DNA from 3 places in the Marinobacter sp. NFXS11 genome. Region 2 is predicted to be linked to each of the others. Evidence: predicted binding sites of a transcription regulator. Region 2 holds the regulator's gene; each other region holds the start of a gene.
The links. The regulator LexA, encoded in region 2, represses DNA repair genes until DNA is damaged. The targets are predictions, from matches to a motif close to CTGTNTNNNNANACAG.

Region 1: the regulator LexA is predicted to act here: its motif matches at 2,081-2,096, upstream of recA (recombinase RecA).
Region 3: the regulator LexA is predicted to act here: its motif matches at 2,559-2,574, upstream of recN (DNA repair protein RecN).

What each region holds. Positions count from the first base shown of each region.
Region 1 covers NZ_JAGDDV010000003.1:158,369-162,543, forward strand. Annotated here, with positions in the region: gene J3362_RS16400 (PilZ domain-containing protein) at 53-430, shown strand; gene J3362_RS16405 (flavodoxin family protein) at 446-916, opposite strand; gene recA (recombinase RecA) at 937-1,983, opposite strand; gene pncC (nicotinamide-nucleotide amidase) at 2,148-2,648, opposite strand; gene mutS (DNA mismatch repair protein MutS) at 2,731-4,175, shown strand, end outside.
Region 2 covers NZ_JAGDDV010000001.1:793,893-798,067, forward strand. Annotated here, with positions in the region: gene J3362_RS03750 (gamma-glutamyl-gamma-aminobutyrate hydrolase family protein) at 1-464, opposite strand, end outside; gene J3362_RS03755 (amidoligase family protein) at 457-1,458, opposite strand; gene lexA (transcriptional repressor LexA) at 1,674-2,285, shown strand; gene J3362_RS03765 (cell division inhibitor SulA) at 2,328-2,819, shown strand; gene J3362_RS03770 (hypothetical protein) at 2,824-3,084, opposite strand; gene J3362_RS03775 (DUF6586 family protein) at 3,136-3,648, opposite strand; gene J3362_RS03780 (DUF1329 domain-containing protein) at 3,873-4,175, shown strand, end outside.
Region 3 covers NZ_JAGDDV010000002.1:51,030-55,204, reverse strand. Annotated here, with positions in the region: gene J3362_RS09365 (outer membrane protein assembly factor BamE) at 1-184, opposite strand, end outside; gene fur (ferric iron uptake transcriptional regulator) at 307-717, shown strand; gene recN (DNA repair protein RecN) at 822-2,501, opposite strand; gene grpE (nucleotide exchange factor GrpE) at 2,756-3,355, shown strand; gene dnaK (molecular chaperone DnaK) at 3,448-4,175, shown strand, end outside.

The DNA of each region.
Region 1 (4,175 bases), on a different contig from region 2:
CTACACTTCTTCTCCCAACCATAAAGACAATGCACGCAACGGACGCCAGCGTATGACCAGTGATTCCGCAGAGCGCAGAATCAAGGATCGTTACCCCGCCTCCTGCCTGAAGGTCCAGCTCCGGGAACGTGGCTTCTTTGGTCGTGGCAAACACCCCACGCCGGTTACCTGCCTGGACCTCAACCGTTACGGAATGGCAGTACTTTGCCCCAGGCCAGTAGAACCGGGCGCCCGTCTGTTCATGGATTTTGACGGCAAGTACATCAGCGAATCGCGGGTTTGTGCCCGGGTCGTGGAGTGCCAGCCCTTCCAGACCGGCTATCGCGTCAGCGTCCAATTCAGTTACTGCCTGGACAAGAAAGGGTACTCACGCACAGTAGACAATGCCCTGTCGCGGATTGAAGGCTTTTACAACCGGTTCGCCAGTTGAGGCAGCCCTGAAGTCTCACGCCAGACCGGCGTCAAGGCTGGCGGCCACATACATCCCCAGTTCACGGCACTGCTCCTGAAACTCATCCCGATACTCGCCCCTGCAGATCAGGGGTTCCTGCATCAATTTCCAGCGTAGCCCCGTGGTAATGCTCTCGATGGCCCGATTGGTACCGGTGCCGTCATGTCCAGCGCGGATATAGTAGGCAAACGGCAACCCCTGGGTTTTCTCAAGGCAGGGATAGTAGCTTCGATCGAAGAAGTCCTTCAGGGCACCGCTCATATACCCGAGATTCTCAGTGGTACCGAGAATGATGGCGTCGCAGGCAAGCACGTCGTCGGGACCGGCATCCAACGGTGCCAGAACGGTTACTTCAACGTTTTCGATGTCTTCATGGCGGGCCCCCTCCTCCACAGCTTCTCGTAGGCGGAGGGTGTTCGGGGAAGGCGCATGGGCAACAATCAAAAGTTTCTTCATGTCATCCATACGTCCTCCCTACATCAAGCTTAGAGCAGCTCGCCGTTGGCTTCTGCGGGCTCTTCTTTAGCGTCTTTCTTCGGTTCAGGCTTGGGCATCAATTTGTCCCGAACCTTGGCTTCGATTTCGTTGGCAATGTCCATGTTTTCTTCCAGGAACTTGCAGGCGTTGGCCTTGCCCTGGCCGATCTTGTCGCCATTGTAGGCGTACCAGGCCCCGGATTTGTCGACAAAGCCTTCCTTGACGCCCATATCCAGGACTTCGGCCATGTGGTAGATGCCCTTGCCGTACATAATCTGGAACTCGGCCTGCTTGAACGGCGGCGATACTTTGTTCTTGACCACTTTCACGCGGGTCTCGTTACCGACCACTTCGTCACCGTCTTTTACGGCACCAATGCGGCGGATATCAAGGCGAACGGAGGAGTAGAATTTCAGCGCGTTACCACCGGTGGTGGTTTCGGGCGAGCCAAACATAACCCCGATTTTCATACGGATCTGGTTGATGAAAATCATCAGGCAGTTAGCGTGTTTGACATTACCGGTCAGCTTGCGAAGCGCCTGGGACATCAGTCGCGCCTGCAGACCAACGTGGCTGTCGCCCATTTCACCCTCGATTTCCGCTTTCGGGGTCAAGGCCGCCACGGAGTCCACGATGATCACGTCTACCGCATTGGAACGAACCAGCATGTCGGCAATTTCCAGGGCCTGCTCACCGGTATCCGGCTGGGACACCAGAAGGTCGTCCACATTGACGCCCAGCTTTTCGGCGTAAACCGGATCGAGCGCGTGCTCGGCATCCACAAATGCGCAGGTTTTGCCGGCTTTTTGTGCTTCGGCAATTACCTGGAGGGTGAGCGTCGTCTTACCGGAACTTTCCGGACCGTAGATTTCGCAAATTCGACCATATGGAAGACCGCCAATACCCAGGGCAACGTCCAGGCCGAGGGAACCGGTGGAGACCGCAGGAATGGCTTCGCGAGGATGATCGCCCATTTTCATGACGGCGCCCTTGCCAAACTGGCGCTCAATCTGTCCAAGTGCTGCGCTCAATGCTTTCTTGCGGTTGTCTTCCATCAGTGCAAACCCTCTGTCGCCTGGGCCGCCACCCTCAGGAAAAGGCTGGCAGCGAAATAGTGAATCGGGAATCCGTACAGCTTGAACAGCCAATTCCCTGTATATTTGAACAGTATTAAAACATAACCCGCAGAAGAGACCAACCCCTCCGGATGTGAAAGCCGTCAGACTTCGCCCACAAAATCGTTAACCCCTTGAAGGGCAAAAAGAACGGCCTGCCGGCGAACCTGATCACGATCGCCCCCAAAGTGCTTTACCACTGCCACGGTGGAGGCCGGACTGCTGCCCCAGGCAAACCAGACGGTGCCCACAGGCTTGTCCTCGCTGCCACCGCCGGGCCCTGCCACACCACTGATCGCAACGGCAACGTCAGCATCTGTGGCCACCAGGGCACCGGCAACCATTTCCCGTACCACCGGTTCGCTGACCGCACCGTGTTCATCCAGCGATTTCCGGGTTACGCCCAGAAGCCCCTGCTTGGCCTCATTGCTGTAGGTGACCAGGCCACCCAGCACATAAGCCGAGGACCCGGCCCGGTCGGTCAGTACCTTGGCAACCCAGCCGCCAGTGCAACTCTCCGCTGTAGCAACTGTACGGCCGGTTCCCAGCAGTCGTTCACCGAGACGGTTGCCTGCCTCTTCCAATTCCTGATCGCTGGCCAGCATAATGACCTCCTTCGTTTCATCACGGCGGTTATTTTCTTACAATTCACGCCTTCATCCAAAGCAAGGCTACCCGGACCCGTTCATGTCAGCAGCTCAGACCGATCTTTCCAAGCACACCCCCATGATGCAGCAGTACCTGAAGATCAAGGGTCAGCACCCCAACGAACTCGTGTTCTACCGCATGGGGGATTTCTATGAGCTTTTTTACGAAGACGCCAAGAAAGCGGCCGAGCTGATGGATATTACCCTCACCGCCCGGGGCCAATCAGGCGGCAATCCGATCCCTATGGCCGGCATCCCCTATCACTCCTCTGAGGGCTACATTGCCCGGCTGGTTCGGGCAGGTCAATCCATCGCCATCTGCGAGCAGATTGGTGACCCGGCAACCAGCAAGGGACCTGTCGACCGGCAGGTGGTAAGGATTGTCACACCAGGAACCCTGAGTGACGATGCCTACCTGGAAGACCGCCGGGACAACCTGTTGGTGGCCATTTATAACCACCGGGAACAGTTCGGTTTTGCCTCGCTCGATATCTCCAGCGGCCGCTTTGCCGTCTCCGAGCTGGAAAACCTTGAAGCCCTGCAAGGGGAGCTCCAGCGGGTACGCCCGGCGGAAATCCTGATCAGCGAAGATTTTCCTTACCAGGAAGTTCTGGAGGGCTTTACCGGAATTCGGCGCCAGGGCCCCTGGCTGTTCGAATCCGATACCGCTCGCCGCGTGATCACCCAGCAGCTGCAGGTGCGGGACCTCACCGGTTTTGGCTGCGAGGACCTGAACCTCGCCGTTTGTGCTGCCGGCTGCCTGCTGCAGTACGCGAAGGAAACCCAGCGCACCGCCCTGCCCCATATTCGCAAGCTGACCCGCGAGCGTCGGGATGAAGCGGTGATAATGGATGCCGCCAGCCGACGCAATCTGGAGATCGACACCAACTTGATGGGCGGGCACCAGTACACTCTGGCCTGGGTCATGGACCGCACCGCAACGTCCATGGGCGGGCGCGAGCTTCGGCGCTGGCTGAACCGCCCACTGCGGGATGTGGACATCGTCCAGCAGCGTCAGCAGGCAGTGTCCGCGCTGCTCGACGGGTTTCACTACGAACCGGTACACGATCTTCTTAAAGCCGTCGGCGACATTGAGCGGGTCCTGGCCCGGGTCGCCCTCCGCTCAGCCCGTCCCCGTGACCTCGCCCGCCTGCGGGATGCGTTTCAGGCACTGCCGGATCTTCAGGAAACCCTGAAACCGGTGAATTCGCATCACATTGTCAAACTCGCCACCACCATCGGGGAATACCCGGAACTGGCGGAACTTCTCGAGCGCTCCATTATCGAAAATCCGCCAGTGGTGATCCGCGAAGGCGGCGTCATTCGGGAAGGCTTCGACGAGGAGCTGGACGAGCTTCGCAACATCAGCGAGAACGCAGGCCAGTATCTGCTCGATGTGGAGACACGGGAGCGGGACCGCACCGGCATCAGCACCCTGAAGGTGGGTTACAACCGGGTTCACGGCTACTACATTGAAATCAGCCG
Region 2 (4,175 bases):
TCAAGCCGGCTGTGCGTTACCAGGCGCACGGTTTGCAGGGGCAACAGCAGCGGGCGATGCCGGGTATTGACCCTCAGCGGTGTCACGTTCTGGCAAAGGGATCCGCCGTGGAAAACGTTGATGAACTGGGCGCCGCGGCAAATCCCGAGCACGGGAATGCCAATGGCCTCAGCTTGCTCAAGTAGCGACTGATCGGTTTTATCCCGCTTTCGGTCATAGTTTGCGGTAACCTGCGGCTCCTGCCCATAACGTTCAGGATGGACGTGCGTGCCGCCTGATAGCACCAGGCCATCAAGCATGGGTACGGCAACGCGGGAACCGGGGCGAATGTAGTGGGTCCGGGCGCCGTGGAGGCGCAGGCCAAGGCTGATCAGGCGATGGGCAAGGCTTTTGCGAGCGGGACCACTGATGCCGATCGTCAGGCCCGGAACCTCAAGCTCCTGTTCTTTGGACTCTTCAGACATACCCGTTTTTGGCCAGCCAGTCGCCAGTGGTTTCCCGCCAGCTGTGGGTCAGGTTGTGAAGATTCAGTTTCCGCCGCTCCCGGAACAGCTGCCGCATGTCGGCCAGGTCGTCGGGATTGTTGGCCAGCTGCTCCAGAACGACCCAGTCGTTCCACACGGTTGAGAAATGCCAGCCGGGATTGTCGATGTCGCAGTCCGGCAACCGGTAATGCAGGGTTGGCCTGCTTTTTATCCTCGGATCCTGAACATGGCGTTCTAGGCGATCCTTGTCTAGGTGGGCAAACAGTGGAAGCAGGTCAAGCGCGCGATTGCGGGTAGGATTGAACTCCAGGTAATCCTCCATGAGCTCCCCGAGGTTTGGATGATAGTTGTCTTCCATCAGGAGCTCGGTGTAGCGGCCGTGCCAGGGTTCGATGTAGGTCGTAAATTTGCGGCTGACATCCAGTTGATGCCGGTGCTTGAGCCATTCATAAAGGGCTGCGAACGCCTGGAAGTAACGAACCAGGGTCTCCGGGCTGAGGTCGGGCAACTCGGGATTCAGCTGCAGGCCAAACGCAAAATAGATGGCGTCCCGGCTGCCCAGTGCTCCGGCCTTTCTGAGCTTGTCGACGAGAGTTTCAATCACCTCGACGCTGGAAAACCTCAGGGGTGGGCTTATGATCTCGAGGGGCACCACGCGTTCGGCCGCGGCGTCGATCACATCCATCGCCTGTCCACCGAGTTCACGAATAGATTCGGGGAGGCGTTCATCCGCCAGATCAAGATCCTTGATCGGATCGGAATCAAGCTCAACCGTAAAGTTGCCGAGGTCTGTCTGCAAGGTTGTCACATACCGTGACTTGAGCTCGGGAATGCCGTCCAGCATCTTCGCCGCCAATGTGACCAGCTCCTCGTAGCCCAGACCAGACAGTTCGATCTCGACGCCAACCCGGCGTTCCTTCCCTTCGCTCGTCTCTAGGATGTCAGGCATCCTGCAGGCACTGACTTGGGTCATGGTGCTCCCTGGTTCGTGAGAAATCGTGCCCCAACCATATCACACCGCTGTTGATCTTCATTATTAAGCAGATGCAAGAAAATCAGGGAGCCGACTTTACACTGGATAAAACACTGTATATAGTCAGTTTACTGTATAAAAAAACAGGGCAGCCGGAGCCACTCTTCCGAGAGGCTAATGTTTGCAGCGGCCCGATCCCGAAATAGCGGAGTAGCTTGATGAAGCTGACAGCAAGGCAGTCCCAGGTACTGGATATTATTCGCCGATACGTCGACGAGACCGGCTATCCGCCAACTCGTGCTGAAATCGCGGCAGAACTGGGCTTCCGTTCGGCCAACGCCGCGGAGGAACATCTTCGGGCATTGGCAAGGAAAGGTGCCATCGAGATGGTGCCGGGAGCCAGCCGCGGCATTCGTCTGCCTGAGGCGGAAGAGGACCTGGGGCTCCCGGTCATTGGTCAGGTCGCTGCCGGTAGTCCGATCCTTGCTCAGGAGCACATCGAGGATCACTGCACACTGCGGCCGGAATTCTTTTCGCCGTCTGCAGATTATCTTCTGCGGGTCCGGGGTATGAGCATGAAAGACATCGGTATTCTCGATGGCGACCTGCTGGCAGTTCACAGCACCCAGGATGTTCACAACGGCCAGGTCGTTGTTGCCCGGGTTGGCGATGAGGTAACGGTAAAACGCTTCCGCAAAGAAGGTTCGAAAGTCTACCTGCTCGCCGAAAACGAAGAATTCGCACCGATCGAAGTAGACCTGACCGAACAGGAGCTGTTCATCGAGGGTCTGGGTGTTGGTGTTATCCGCCGCTCTGACCTGCACTGAGCGGTTCGGACAGCCTCAGATAGATTGAATAACGGGTGAATTATGGAACAAATGAGCTTTAATCAGAATCTGGCCTACAACCCCAATGCTCTGTCCTGTTCAGTGCCGGCAACCGCCGCCCGCGAGCGACGTTCCGTCATTCGCGCCCGACGCGCTCCGGAATCCACCGAGCCCAAAGTCTGTGGCAATGTGACGGAAATCATTCTGCCGGAAGGCCAGGTAGAAAATTTCCAGCTGCTGTTGCCAATGCTGACCCAGCTTAATCAGGAAAAGCGCTGGCTGGCCTGGATTGATCCGCCTCAGGCGCTGGTCAGCAAGTGGCAAAAAATGCACGGTATTGTGGCCGGCGAATTGCTGGTGCTGCGTTCAACACCGGACTATCCCGCCCAGGAACTGGCTGAGCGAGCCCTCAGTGCTGGCACCTGTCACGCGGTGGTCATGTGGACCCGTAAACTGGGCCGCACTGCCTTCGAATCCTTGCAAAGAGCCTCGGCTGAGGGCAATAGCCACGGCGTTGTTCTCAGGCAGCGTTAACCGATCAATGCAGAGTGTAGGAGGGCTGGGCGTCTGAGGCGTCCAGTTCGTCATCTTCCCAGTCAATATCGTGGGCAACATTGCCTACGGCCTCAATGCCAGCAGCAATCATTGCTTTGGCAACCGACATATCCCGGTCTTCCATCATTTCCCGGGCTTCTTCCGAAAAAGAGATTTTTACCAGTGGCGCACTGTCATCATCAATGCGGCGCAGGGCGTAATCGCCATTGGTCAATTGCACGATTTCAAAAAACGATGGTGACATTCAATAAACCTTCAAGTTAATACGATTTGAATAACCGGAGCTGGGAGTGGTTTACCACTCGCTGTGCTGCTCTTCCAGATCGTCGGCAAAATGTTTGACGGCGGTCAGCGTTTTCATCAACGCAGACGACGATCGGTCTGGGCCGGAATCAGCCGACACCGCAATGATGTTCTCTTCGCTCACGGTTTTTTTGGTCGCCGGGGGTCTGCTTTGTGCGTGCTCGAGCTGCTCCAGATGGTTCCACCAACTTCCCGATCGCTGCTCCAGCTCCTTCAGGCGGCTAATTTCACCCGGTTCTGGGCCGATAAGAGCAACCAGCTCATCCAGGGTTGAAGGTTCCTCTGATTTTCTCTGGTATAGCCTCGCAATCATGACCAGCAACAGTTTTCGAGACCGCAAAAGCAGCTCAATCGACCCCTGGATAGCGGCCTCTCGGCGCAGCGCCTGTTCCGCTTCGTTGGGACGTTGTTCTTGACCCTCGGCTGTGGGCCGGTCGAGTGGCTGAAGCAGCGTACGGGCGAGAAAGAGTTTTTGAGAAACCAGTGAGTGCCATTGCGAGGCCATGGAATACCTTCAATCCCCCAGCGCGGGTGTAACCCCTGAAAATTAATTGCTCACTATACCATTTTCGGTATCAAATTTCTTCCACTCTCTTTGCGGCCAGGTTTCACAATAAAACACAAACATTCACTTGAAACGACCGTTTGAATTTGGCAAAAAGGCGCCCGGCTGTGCGAGTTCTGCTCGTGGCGGCTACCCAACAGCATGAATTTCTGGAGGTGTAAGGGATGCGAAGCCAACTCGTTGCAGGTGTCGCACTGGTTTTTCTCGGGTTTTCCGGACAGGCCCTGTCCAAGGTCACGGCCGCCGAGGCCGAGCGGCTGGGTGGTGAACTGACCCCGGTCGGAGCCGAAAAGGCGGGCAACCGCTCAGGCAGCATCCCCGAATGGACCGGAGGTTTGGCCACGCCGCCGGACGGCTGGCGTGAGGGGCAAGTGGAAATTAACCCGTTTCCCGAAGATGAGGCTCTTTTCGTTATTACGGCCGACAACCTGGAGCTCTACAGGGACAAGCTTTCAGACGGTCACATT
Region 3 (4,175 bases), on a different contig from region 2:
CCGGGTTGAGCATGAGCGGTGTTCCCATCACGGCGTGCACCTGGCTGCGAGGCATGCCCTCGGTCAGCTGTGTCAGCTCCTCATCGGTAACGATGTTTCCCTGCTGGACGTTGATTTTGTAGACGCCCGGGAAAACGCAACCGGATAGAACGAAAGTGAGAATGAGAGCTGTGAGCTTTTGCATCGCCGGGGGAAATCCTCTATCTTGAAATCGCCTGCCAGAGGCAGGTGTGACACGGTTTAACCGTTCAATGGCGGCTTCATCATACCGGAAGCCGTGAGGCACACCAAAGAGTGAATAGTAACATGTCATCCGAAAACGCCGAATTACGAAAAGTCGGTCTGAAAGTGACTCTTCCGCGGGTCAAAATCTTCAATATTCTGGAGACCGCGGAGGAGCATCACCTCAGTGCCGAAGATGTTTACAAGAAGCTTCTGGAGCAAGGCGATGACGTGGGGCTGGCAACAGTCTACCGGGTGCTGACGCAGTTTGAAGCAGCAGGGCTGGTACTGCGCCATAATTTTGAGGGCGGCCATGCCGTGTTCGAGATGGCCGGCGACGACCACCACGACCATATGGTGTGCACCCAGACGGGTGAGGTAATCGAGTTTGTCGACGAGGTCATTGAAGAGCGACAGAAGAAGATTGCCGAAGAACACGGTTACGAAATCGTCGACCACAGCCTGATCCTGTACGTAAAGCCGATCAAGTCCTGAGCCTGGCTCGGGCCGTTGGCTGAAGGAACGAAAAAAGGGGCGGGTTTATGGCCCGCCCCAACAGCTCTCAGGATCGAGAGGGGTAGTGGATAGTTGCTCGCGGCTCAGTGATGGGTTGCCTGCCCCTTTGAAAACATTTCCCTGGCATGAGCGATCGTATGTTCGGTCATGTCCACGCCTCCCAGCATTCGCGCCACTTCACTGATTCTGCCCTGATCGTCCAGCGTCTCGATTTTCGAGAAGGTGGCATCCTGCTCGGTGAATTTGCTGACAAACAGGTGCTGATGGCACTGGGCGGCCACTTGCGGCAGGTGGGTGACGCAGAGCACCTGCCCGTTGCCGCCAAGAGTCCGTAATAGTCGGCCAACCACCTCGGCCGTGCCGCCGCCAATGCCGACATCCACTTCATCGAAGACCAGTGTGGGTGTGGTTGATGTCTGGGCAACCACCACCTGGATGGCAAGGCTGATCCGCGACAGTTCGCCGCCGGAGGCTACTTTGGCCAGTGGCCGCGCAGGCTGCCCAGGGTTGGCGCTGACCAGGAATTCAATCTCTTCCAGTCCGTGGGGTGCCGGCTCCCCACCATTGCTGCGGTTCAGGTGAGTAATGAACTGCATGTTGGGCATGCTTAACTGGGCAAGCTCCGCTGCGACCCGCTGATCCAGTTCGGCGGCGGCCCTGGCACGGGCCTCTGACAGCTCCCCGGCCAGTTCATCGAAGCGTCCGCGCTGGCTGTCCAGCTCTGCGGCCAGCTGCTCCAGGCTGCCTTCTCCACCGTCCAGCTCGGCCAGCTCGGCACTCAGGCGCTGATGCAGTTCCGGTAATTCTTCCGGTGTAATCCGGTGTTTGCGGGCCATCTGGTAGATGGCGCTCAGCCGTTCTTCCACTTCCGCCAATCGAGCCGGATCGGCCTCGTAGTCCTCGACGAAGTGGCGAAGGTTGTCGCCGGCCTCACTGATCTGGATCTGGGCTTCGTTCAGCATCTGGATCGTGTCTGCCAGTGCGGGAACATCCACAGGAAGCTGCTCCAGCTGCTGTAACGCCTGACGCACCAGATCCACTGCGCTGGTTTCATCTTCGGTGCAAAGCAGGGCGGCCTGATGGCTGTTGTGCAGAACCGTATCCGCCTGGCTAAGCTGCGCCTGCTCCTGTTCCAGGTTTTCCTGCTCGCCCTCTTCCAGGGCCAGACGATCCAGCTCTTCCACCTGATACCGCAAAAGCTGGAGTTTGGCCTCTGCTTCATCGGCATTCTGCTGGCGTTCGGTCAGCCGCTGGCGGATCTGGTTCCAGAATTTCCAGGCTTCCCGGGTTTCAGCGGCCAGGGACTCAACGCCGGCGAACTCGTCCACCAGCTTGCGGTGGGTTTCCTTGCGCAAGAGGGACTGATGCTGGTGCTGGCTGTGAATATCCATCAACACGCCGCCGAGTTCCTTCAGATGATTCAGGGGGCAGGGTTGGCCATTGATGTAGGCGCGGGAGCGACCATCCTTGCTGATGACCCGGCGCAGGATGCAGTCGTTCTCGTCATCCAGTTCATGCTCTGCCAGCCAGTTGCTGGCCTCGGGAATGTCGGTTACATCAAAGGTGGCTGTGATGTCTGCACGCTTGGCGCCATGGCGGACGGCGCCGGCATCTGCGCGACCGCCCATGGCCAGGCCCAGGGCGTCCAGCACAATGGATTTTCCGGCGCCGGTCTCGCCGGTCAGTGCGGTCATGCCCTTGCTGAACTGGAGTTCCACCCGTTCGGCGATGGCGTAATTGGAAACCGTAAGTTGAGTCAGCATGCAGATAACCTCCGCGTTTTTCCTGAGACCGGCTAATACTGTTGATGTATACAGTGACTGTGAATATATACAGGGTTTTTATCGTTTGCAAACCTGCTTGAGGGATTTTCTTCAGGATTGCAGGCATTGGTGGTTGAAACCTGAAGAGCGGGCCCCATATCCGTTCGCAACGACATTTTCCGGCTCGCCGGGGCCGGATCCCATGTTTAACCGGCCACTGACAGCGGGCCGCTTTCGATCAAGCAGGAGTAGCCATGAGCACTGACGAGAACCGGAATGAGCACGAGGAACTGAATGAAGCCCTCGAGGCTGCGAAAGAGGAAGCCCAGTCCGCAGAAGGCGAAGCTGGCGACAACGAAACCTCCGACGTGGAAGCGCTCCAGGCTCAGGTTCAGGAATTTCAGGAGCAGATGTTGCGCTCCCAGGCGGAGATGCAGAATGTGCGCCGTCGAGCGGAGATTGATGTGGAGAAGGCCCACAAGTTTGCCCTGGAAAAGTTCGTTAAAGAGCTTCTGCCGGTTGCCGACAGCCTGGAAAAGGCCGTCGAGAGCACTGAGGGGCATGAGGACTCGGGCGATGCGGTTGCCTCCATCCGTGAAGGCGTTGAAATGACCCTGAGCCTGTTCATGTCCAGTCTCAAGAAATTCAACGTTGAGCAGATCAACCCGGTGGGCGAACCGTTCGATCCCCAGCATCACGAAGCCATGTCCATGGTGCCGGCTCCGGATGCAGAGCCGAACAGTGTGGTCGCCGTGGTGCAGAAAGGGTATCTGCTGAATGGCCGCGTTGTGAGGCCGGCCATGGTAGTGGTCGCCAAGGCGGAAGATGCACCAAAAATTGATGAGCAGGCTTGAAAAGCCGATTAAAGCGCCAATATAGCCAGTAAATAGCGAAAGCGGAGGCAAATGCCCTCCGGGAAAGCATTCAGAAGAATTGGAGTGATTCAATGAGCAAGATTATCGGTATCGATCTGGGAACCACCAACTCTTGTGTAGCCATCATGGATGGCGACAAGGTCAAGGTAATTGAAAACGCAGAGGGTGATCGCACCACCCCGTCTATCATCGCGTACACCGACGATGGTGAGACCCTGGTTGGCCAGTCAGCCAAGCGCCAGGCGGTCACTAACCCGAACAACACCCTGTACGCCATCAAGCGTCTGATTGGTCGTCGTTTTGAAGACGACGTCGTTCAGAAAGACATCAAGATGGTGCCGTACAAGATTGCCAAGGCAGATAACGGCGACGCCTGGGTGGAAGTGAAGGGTGAGAAAATGGCTCCCCCGCAGGTTTCTGCGGAAATCATCAAGAAGATGAAAAAGACGGCCGAAGATTATCTTGGCGAGAAAGTGACCGAGGCGGTTATCACCGTGCCGGCCTACTTCAACGACAGCCAGCGTCAGGCAACCAAGGACGCTGGCAAGATTGCCGGTCTTGATGTGAAACGCATCATTAACGAGCCGACTGCAGCTGCTCTGGCCTATGGTCTGGACAAGAAGAGCGGTGATCGCACTGTTGCAGTTTATGACCTCGGCGGTGGTACCTTTGACCTGTCCATCATTGAGATTGCTGATGTGGATGGCGAGCATCAGTTTGAAGTGCTGGCGACCAACGGCGACACCTTCCTCGGTGGTGAAGACTTCGATATGAAGATCATCGAGTTCCTGGCAGACCA